Rhodobacter capsulatus SB 1003: one gene and its partner. The main gene of each other region encodes a partner of the protein of the gene in region 2 in a complex. Links are inferred from orthologs where the notes say so. Each region holds a gene or a part of one and is shown on either strand. Other genes may lie near its edges.

Region 1 (5,266 bases), 470 kb from region 2 along the record:
CGACGACCTGACGCGGCAATATCTGCTGCAGATCATCGCCGAACATGAAAGCCGGGGCGAAAACGTGCTGCCGGTGGATGTGCTGACCGATCTGGTGCGCAGCTACACGACGCAGGCGCAATCGGTGGTGCCGCAATTCCTGGCCGCGAGCTTCGAGATGCTGCGCGAGGGCCAGTCGAAGATGATGGAGAATTTCGCCACCTTCCCGCCGGTGCCCGGCTTCGAGGCGCTGCAGCGCCAGCAGGAGGCCTTCCTGAAGACGTTGATGTCGGGCTGGGGCGCGGCGGTCGGCACCGCGCCCGAGGCGGGCGGCGAGGGCGCGGGCGGGCGCGAGGAGCTTGACGCGATCAAGAAGCAGCTTGCCGAATTGCAGTCGAAACTGTCGAAACTGTAAGCAGGCCGGGGGGCGCTGCCCCCCGGACCCCCCGCTCGGGGGCATGCCCCCGAGACCCCCGGCCCGAAGCTCTGGCCGTATTTCCTGAAACCGAGGGGGCCTTGGCCCGGGCGTGCCAAGGCAGGCTTCGGAGCGGCAGTCCGGCCCCGACAGGGAGCGATGATGACGGGCAAGGCAAAAGGGCGGGGCGAGAAGGTCAGCCTCTGGGCGGTCGAGATGCTGGTGGCGACGGCCGAAGAGGGGGCGATCACCGCGGCGGCGCGGCGGCTGGGGGTCTCGGCCTCGGCGGTCAGTCAGCAGATCGTGGCGCTGGAAGCCGCGCTGGGGGCGGAGCTGGTCGACCGCACGGCGCGGCCCTTCGGGCTGACGGCGGCGGGGCGGGCCTTTCTGCCCCATGCCGAGGCGATGCTGGACGAGCTGGCGCGGGGCCGGGCCGGGGTGGGCCTGGCCGATCCTGCGGGCTTGCGCAGTTTCCGGCTGGGCATGATCGAGGATTTCGAGGCCGAGGTGACGCCGCTTTTGCTGGCGGGGATGGGGGCGGAACTGACCGCCTGCCGGTTCCTGCTCGAGACCGGGCCGAGCCATCGTCTGGCGGCGCAGCTGGAGGCGCGGGCACTGGACATGGTGGTGGCGGCCGAGATCGAGGCGGCGCAGGAGGGGGTGGAGCGGCATCCGCTGCTCTCGGAACCGCTGATCGCGGTCTGGCCGGAGGGTCTGGTGGGGGCCGATCTGCCGCTTTTGCATTATTCGCGCCGCACGCTGATGGGGCAGCAGATCGCCGCCTATCTGGGCCGGATCGGCGAGAGCCCCGGGCATCGCTTCGAGATCGACAGCACCCCGGCGATCCTGGCGATGGTGGCGGCGGGGCAGGGCTGGTCGATCCTGACGCCGTCCGGGGTTTTGCATGGCAAGCGGGCGGGGGTGGCGCTGGCGCCGCTGCGGGGGCCGGGGATGAGCCGCCGCATCGTGCTGAGCGCGCGGGCGAGCACGATGGGGGATCTGCCCGGCGCGGTGGCGCAGCGGCTGCGCGGCCTTCTTGCCGAGCGGATCGTGGCGCCGGCTCTGGCCGAGGCGCCCTGGCTCGCGGCATCGCTGCGCGTCGAATGAGTGCGCCCGCCTGCGCGGTCGCCCCGAAAGGGGGGCTTTCCGCCCCCCTCTGCTCCTGCGGAGCATTCACCCCCCGAGGATATTTGCCGCAAGGTGAAAGGGGAGGGCTGCGGCGCGCTGTGCCACGGGGAAAGCCCGGCTCGGGCCCGGGGCAGGAGGGGGAACCCAGTGTTTCACCCTGGAGCCTCATCGCGTTCCCGCCTGGACTGTGCCCGAACCCGTCGCCAAGCCGGTCGAGACTGGCCTTTGCCTTTTACCTTGCGGCAAATATCCCGGGGGGTGAGCGGCGCACCCGCGAGGGGGGCAGCGCCCCCCTGTTGGGGCGCCCGCGACAGCGGGCGCAACCGTTTCAGACCAGACGGCTTTGCGCCAGCGCCGCTTTCACGAAACCGGCAAACAGCGGATGCGGCGCGAAGGGTTTCGACTTCAGCTCCGGGTGGAACTGCACGCCGATGAACCAGGGATGGTCCTTGTGCTCGACGATCTCGGGCAGACGGCCGTCCGGGCTCATCCCCGAGAACACCAGACCGCAGTTTTCCAGCGCTTCGCGATAAGTGATGTCGACCTCGTAGCGGTGGCGGTGGCGTTCCTCGATTTCGGTCTTGCCGTAAACCTCGGCCACTTTCGAGCCCGCCGTCAGCTGCGCCGAATAGGCGCCCAGACGCATCGTGCCGCCCTTGTCGTCGGTCAGCTTCCGCTCCACCCGGTGGTTGCCCTGCACCCATTCCTTGAGGTGGTAAACCACGGGCGTGAAACGCTTTTCGCCTGCCTCATGGTCGAATTCCTCGGAGCCCGCATTGGCCAGCCCCGCCATGTTCCGCGCGGCCTCAATGACCGCCATCTGCATGCCCAGACAGATGCCGAGATAGGGCACGCCCTTTTCGCGGGCGAATTGCGCGGCGCGGATCTTGCCCTCGGTGCCGCGTTCGCCAAAGCCGCCGGGCACCAGAATGGCGTGGAAAGGCTCCAGATGCGGCGCCGGGTCTTCGCGTTCGAAGATCTCGGCGTCGATCCATTCCGCCTTCACCCGCACCCGGTTCGCCATGCCGCCATGGGTCAACGCCTCGGCGATCGACTTGTAGGCGTCCTCGAGCTGCACATATTTGCCGACGATGGCAACGCGGACCTCGCCCTCGGCATGGGTCAGCCGGTCCATCACATCTTCCCAGCGGCTCATGTCGGGCCGCGGCGCGGGCGAGATGCCAAAGGCGTTCAAGACCGCCTGATCCAGCCCGGCGCGGTGATAGGCCAAGGGCGCCTCGTAGATCGAGCGCAGGTCATAGGCCGGGATCACGCTGTCGGGCCGCACGTTGCAGAAAAGCGCGATCTTCGCGCGTTCCTTGTCCGGGATCGGATGTTCCGAGCGGCACACCAGCACGTCGGGCTGCAACCCGATCGAGCGCAGCTCCTTGACCGAATGCTGCGTCGGCTTCGTCTTCAATTCGCCCGAGGCCGCCAGATAGGGCAGCAGCGTCAGGTGCATGAAGATGCACTGCCCGCGCGGGCGTTCCTGGGCGAATTGCCGGATCGCTTCGAAGAAGGGCAGGCCCTCGATGTCACCCACCGTGCCGCCGATCTCGCACAGCATGAAATCGACCTCGTCATCGCCCACGGCAATGAAGTCCTTGATTTCATTTGTGACGTGCGGGATCACCTGGATCGTCTTGCCCAGGTAGGCGCCGCGGCGCTCTTTCTCCAGCACGTTCGAATAGATCCGCCCGGACGACACCGAATCCGTCTTGCGGGCGCTGACGCCGGTGAAGCGTTCGTAATGGCCCAGATCAAGGTCGGTCTCGGCGCCGTCATCGGTGACGAAAACCTCGCCGTGTTCGAAGGGGCTCATCGTGCCCGGATCGACGTTCAGGTAAGGGTCGAGCTTGCGCAGCCGCACCGAAAAGCCGCGGGCCTGCAGAAGGGCGCCGAGGGCGGCCGAAGCCAAGCCCTTGCCCAGCGAGGAAACCACGCCCCCGGTGATGAAGACATAACGCGCCATGAGACCCCCGTGACAAGCAAAAGAAAGGCTTGTTCCGGTCGGGATCGACCGGAACCACGGGATTTGACTGATACACGATTCGCAGCCTGCCCGCAACCAGACCGCAAGACTTGGAGTAAACTAAGAGCCGAAGTCCCAGTTATAGTGGGCTCAGTTCGAGGCGGGCGCCTCCGGCGCCGGCGTTTCGGTCGCCGCGGGCGCTTCGGCCGGGGCCTCGGTGGCCGCGGGCGGCGTGACCGGCGGCACGACCGGCTCGTCGGTCGAGGGCGGCGGCGCCGAGATCAGCGGCGAGGTCCCGGTGCTGCCGGGCGCGGCGGGCGCCTCGGCCGGGGTGGTGTCGACGACCGAGGCCTCCTTGCCCGCGCGGGCCGAGAAAACCGTCAGCGTGATCGAGGTCGCCAGAAAGCCGATGGCAAAGATCCAGGTCAGCTTGGTCAGCGCATTCGCCGCCTGCCGCCCGGTCATCACGCCGCCACCGCCACCCCCGCCCATGCCAAGGCCGCCACCTTCCGAGCGCTGCAGCAGCACCACCCCGATCAGGAGGAGCGCCAGCACGAGGTGGACGACGAGGATGACGTTTTGGACGTTTTCCATGAGGGAGGCGCGCCTTTGTTCAATCGACGCGCCTATCTAGGCGCTTGGGCCACGGCGCGCAACCCGGTTTTCTGCCGCTGCCGGGCCGGGCGGCGTCCTTGCGGCGAAAAATCGGTTTCCCCCGGGCGTTCACCCCGCTATATGTCGCGCGGTTTCAGACCTGCGGAGAATGCGAATGGCCAACGTGGTGGTTGTCGGCGCCCAATGGGGCGACGAAGGCAAGGGCAAGATCGTCGACTGGCTCAGTGAACGGGCCGACGTCATCGCCCGCTTTCAGGGCGGCCACAATGCGGGCCACACGCTCGTCATCGGCGGCAAGGTCTACAAGCTGAACGCGCTGCCCTCGGGCGTCGTGCGCGGCGGCAAGCTTTCGGTGATCGGCAACGGCGTCGTGCTGGACCCCTGGCATCTGGTCAAGGAAGTGGCGGCGATCCGCGAACAGGGCGTCGAGATCAATCCCGACAATCTGATGATCGCGGAAAACACCCCCCTGATCATGCCGTTCCACGGCGAGCTGGACCGTGCGCGCGAAGCCCATGCCGCGGTGGCGAAGATCGGCACCACCGGCCGCGGCATCGGCCCCTGCTACGAAGACAAGGTCGGCCGTCGGGTCATCCGTGTCGCCGATCTGGCCGATGACGAGACGCTGCAGCTGCGCGTCGATCGCGCGCTTGTCCATCACAACGCGCTGCGCGCCGGGCTGGGCCTTGGCCCGATCGATCGTGACGCCGTGCTGGCCGATCTGCGCGCCATCGCCCCCGAGATCCTGCAATATGCGAAACCGGTCTGGAAGGTCCTGACCGAGCTGCGCAAGGCGGGCAAGCGGATCCTGTTCGAAGGCGCGCAGGGCTCTCTGCTCGACATCGACTTCGGCACCTATCCCTTTGTCACCTCCTCGAACGTGATCGCGGGGCAGGCGGCGACGGGCGTCGGCCTCGGGCCGAATGCGGTCGATTATTCGCTTGGCATCGTCAAGGCCTATACCACCCGGGTGGGCGAGGGCCCGTTCCCGACCGAGCTGAAAGACGACGACGGCGAGCGTCTGGGCACGCGCGGCCATGAATTCGGCACCGTCACCGGGCGCAAGCGCCGTTGCGGCTGGTTCGATGCGGTGCTGGTGCGCCAGACCTGCGCGATTTCCGGCATGAAGGGCATCGCGCTGACCAAGCTTGACGTGC
Region 2 (3,652 bases):
TGTTTCTGTGGCTCAGGCGGTCTTCTCTCTGAAAAAGTGACGGCGTTGGCACTTCTTCCTGCCGCCACCTAAGCACTTGCTCGGCACGCTGGTTGCGTCTATACGCCCCCGGTGGCCCAGCCACAGACTCAACAAGAAACACCGTGTGTGCCCTGGTTTCGCTTCCGGGGGCATCTTCCGGCAAAGGAGAAGCGACATGAAACTTCATGAAATCCGCGACAACGCGGGTGCTGCCAAGAAATCCAAACGCGTTGCGCGTGGTCCGGGTTCGGGCAAGGGCAAAACCGCCGGCCGCGGGATCAAAGGTCAGAAATCGCGTTCGGGCGTCGCTCTGGGCGGCTACGAAGGCGGTCAGATGCCGCTTTACCGGCGTCTGCCGAAGCGTGGCTTCAACAAGCCGAACCGCAAGGCCTTCGCCGTCGTCAACCTCGGCCTGATCGAGAAATTCATCGGCCTTGGCAAGCTCGACGCCTCGGCGCCGATCACCGATGACATCCTGGTGGCCGCCGGTCTGACCTCGCGCAAGCGCGACGGCATCCGCGTTCTCGCCAAGGGCGAAATCACCACCAAGGTCACGCTGGTCGTGACCGGCGCTTCTGCCGCGGCCGTCGAAGCCGTCGCGAAAGCCGGTGGCACGCTGACCGTTGCTGCGGCCGCCGCCGAATAATCGGTTGTGAACGGGCCTTGGCCCGCTTACATAGGCAACAGTTTTCCAGGCGCCGCCGACCGGGGAACGGTCTGGCGGCGCTTCTCGCATGAAAGAGACGGGCATGGCATCTGCTGCAGAGCAAATGGCGGCGAACCTGAGCTGGTCGGCCTTCGGCAAGGCCACCGACCTCAGGGCGCGCATCTTCTTCACCATCGGGCTGCTGATCATCTACCGGCTCGGCACCTACATTCCGGTGCCCGGCATCGACGCCGACGCGCTGCGCGACTTCATGGAACGGGCCTCGCAGGGGATCGGCGGCATGCTGTCGATGTTCACCGGCGGCGCATTGGGGCGGATGGGCGTCTTCGCGCTTGGGATCATGCCCTATATCTCGGCCTCGATCATCGTGCAGCTGATGACGGCGCTGGTCCCCGCGCTGGAACAGATGAAGAAGGAAGGCGAGCAGGGCCGCAAGAAGATCAACCAGATCACCCGTTATTCGACGGTGGGGCTGGCGACCTTCCAGGCCTGGGGTCTGGCCACCAGCCTTTACAACGGCGGCATGGCCACCGATGCGGTGCCGCATCTGTTCTTCATCGTCTCGGTCGTGGTGACGCTGGTCGGCGGCACGATGTTCCTGATGTGGCTGGGCGAGCAGATCACCGCGCGCGGCATCGGCAACGGCGTCTCGCTGATCATCTTCGTCGGCATCGTCGCGGAAATCCCGGCGGCGGCGGCCTCGTTCTTCGCGCAGGGCCGGGCGGCGGGCAACAGCTCGATCCCCGTCACCATCGGCGTGCTGGTGATGATGATCGCGGTCATCGCCTTTGTCGTCTTCATGGAACGGGCGCTGCGCAAGATCCACATTCAATATCCGCGCCGTCAGGTGGGGATGAAGATCTATGACGGCAGCTCCTCGCATCTGCCGATCAAGGTCAACCCGGCGGGCGTGATCCCGGCGATCTTCGCCTCGTCGCTGCTGCTTCTGCCGACCACGATCTCGACCTTCTCGGGCGACAACACCGGCCCGATCATGTCGACGATCCTCGCTTATTTCGGTCCGGGGCAGCCGCTTTATCTGGCCTTCTATGCCGGGATGATCGTCTTCTTCGCCTATTTCTACACCGCGAACGTCACCTTCAAATCCGACGAAGTGGCGGACAACCTGAAGAATCAGGGCGGCTTCATTCCGGGCATCCGGCCGGGCAAGAAGACCGAAGACTACCTCGACTATGTCGTGGCCCGCATTCTGGTGATCGGTTCCGCCTATCTGGCGCTGGTTTGCCTGCTGCCCACGATCCTGCAGACGGAACTGGGCGTTCCGTTCTACTTCGGCGGGACTTCGGTGCTGATCGTGGTCTCGGTGACGATGGACACGATCAACCAGGTTCAATCGCATCTTCTGGCGCATCAATACGAGGGGCTCATCGAGCGGTCTCAGCTGCGCGGCAAACGCAAATCGGCCACGAAGAAGGCGCCCACGCGGCGCTGAGGGAGGAAAGCATGGCCAATATCATCCTGCTGGGACCGCCCGGCGCAGGCAAGGGCACCCAGGCCCGCAAGCTGGTCGAGGAACGCGGCATGGTGCAGCTGTCCGCCGGGGACATGCTGCGCGAGGCCAAGACCTCGGGCACCGAGATGGGCAAGAAAGTCGCCGAGGTGATGGACCGCGGCGAGCTGGTGACGGATGAGATCGTCATCGGCCTGATCGAGGAGAAGCTCTCCTCCGGTCACGGTGCGGGCTTCATCTTCGACGGCTTCCCCCGCACGCTGCCGCAGGCGGATGCGCTGGGGCGGCTTCTGGCGAAGATCGGCCAGAAGCTGGATGCGGTGATCGAGATGCGCGTCGATGACGAGGCGCTGGTGGACCGGATCTCCGGGCGCTACACCTGCGGCAAGTGCGGCGAGGTCTATCATGACACGACGAAGCCGGTGAAGGTTGCGGGCACCTGCGACGCCTGCGGTTCGACCGACCTGCGCCGCCGCGCCGACGACAATGCCGACAGCCTGCGCATCCGGCTGATGGAATATTACAAGAAGACCTCGCCGCTGATCGGCTATTACTATCACGCGGGCGATCTGTTCGGCGTCGATGGGCTGGCCGAGATCGACGAGGTGGCGGCCTCGGTCGCGGCGATCCTCGATCAGCAGGCCTGAGGCGGTTATTGCTTGACCTGCGCGGAAATACCCACTAGGTCGCGGTGTCTCGCATGAGAATCGCCCGAATCTCCGGATGCCGGAGGTTCGGGCGTTAAGCCGTCCGGAAGAACGATTTTCGGACAAGTTGTGAAAAAAGGTTCTGGAAGCACGGAACCGCAACGAAAGGAAGCACGCTTTGGCACGTATTGCTGGCGTCAACATTCCGACCGGGAAACGCGTCCCGATCGCACTTCAATACATCCACGGCATCGGCCCGATGTTTGCCAAGCAAATCGTCGAAGCCGTCGGCATCGCCGAAGCCCGCCGGGTGAACGAACTGACCGACGCCGAAGTGCTCGCCATCCGCGAATACATCGACGCGCATTTCACCGTCGAAGGTGACCTGCGCCGCGAAGTCTCGATGAACATCAAGCGTCTGATGGACCTTGGTTGCTACCGTGGCCTGCGTCACCGCAAGAACCTGCCGGTTCGCGGCCAGCGCACCCACACCAACGCCCGCACCCGCAAGGGCCCGGCGAAACCGATCGCCGGCAAGAAGAAATAAGGGGAGGGGTAGCACATGGCTCGTGACAAGACTCGCGTCAAACGCAAGGAACGCAAGAACATCGCCGCTGGTGTGGTGCATGTGAACTCGTCGTTCAACAACACCAAGATCCTGATTTCCGACGTGCAGGGCAACGCCATTTCGTGGTCGTCCTCGGGCACGATGGGCTTCAAGGGCTCGCGCAAGTCGACCCCCTATGCCGCCCAGATGGCCGCCGAAGACGCCGCCCGCAAGGCGCAGGAACACGGCCTGAAAACCGTGGACGTGGAAGTGCAAGGCCCGGGTTCGGGCCGTGAATC

Evidence for each region. Proteins that work in one complex are often made in the same cells at the same time.
Region 1: secY (region 2) and secG share a complex: the UniProt entries of both Escherichia coli proteins name them as parts of the sec protein translocase complex. The link is inferred for Rhodobacter capsulatus SB 1003 from one-to-one orthologs.

The regions. Positions count from the first base shown.
Region 1 is NC_014034.1:817,249-822,514, forward strand. What follows is about bases 2,367-5,266. They hold secG (preprotein translocase subunit SecG), read right to left. Parts: upstream 4,089-5,266; coding sequence 3,645-4,088; downstream 2,367-3,644. Other genes in these bases: RCAP_RS03760 (CTP synthase), read right to left, coding at 2,367-3,494; RCAP_RS03770 (adenylosuccinate synthase), read left to right, coding at 4,264-5,266. Also shown: polyhydroxyalkanoate synthesis repressor PhaR, read left to right, coding at 1-394; RCAP_RS03755 (LysR family transcriptional regulator), read left to right, coding at 554-1,501; more of RCAP_RS03760, read right to left, coding at 1,851-2,366. UniProt on the Escherichia coli protein: Subunit of the protein translocation channel SecYEG. Overexpression of some hybrid proteins has been thought to jam the protein secretion apparatus resulting in cell death; while this may be true it also results in FtsH-mediated degradation of SecY.
Region 2 is NC_014034.1:351,588-355,239, forward strand. What follows is about bases 1-2,955. They hold secY (preprotein translocase subunit SecY), read left to right. Parts: upstream 1-770; coding sequence 771-2,141; downstream 2,142-2,955. Other genes in these bases: rplO (50S ribosomal protein L15), read left to right, coding at 197-667; RCAP_RS01655 (adenylate kinase), read left to right, coding at 2,153-2,806. Also shown: rpsM (30S ribosomal protein S13), read left to right, coding at 2,985-3,353; rpsK (30S ribosomal protein S11), read left to right, coding at 3,369-3,652. UniProt on the Escherichia coli protein: The central subunit of the protein translocation channel SecYEG. Consists of two halves formed by TMs 1-5 and 6-10.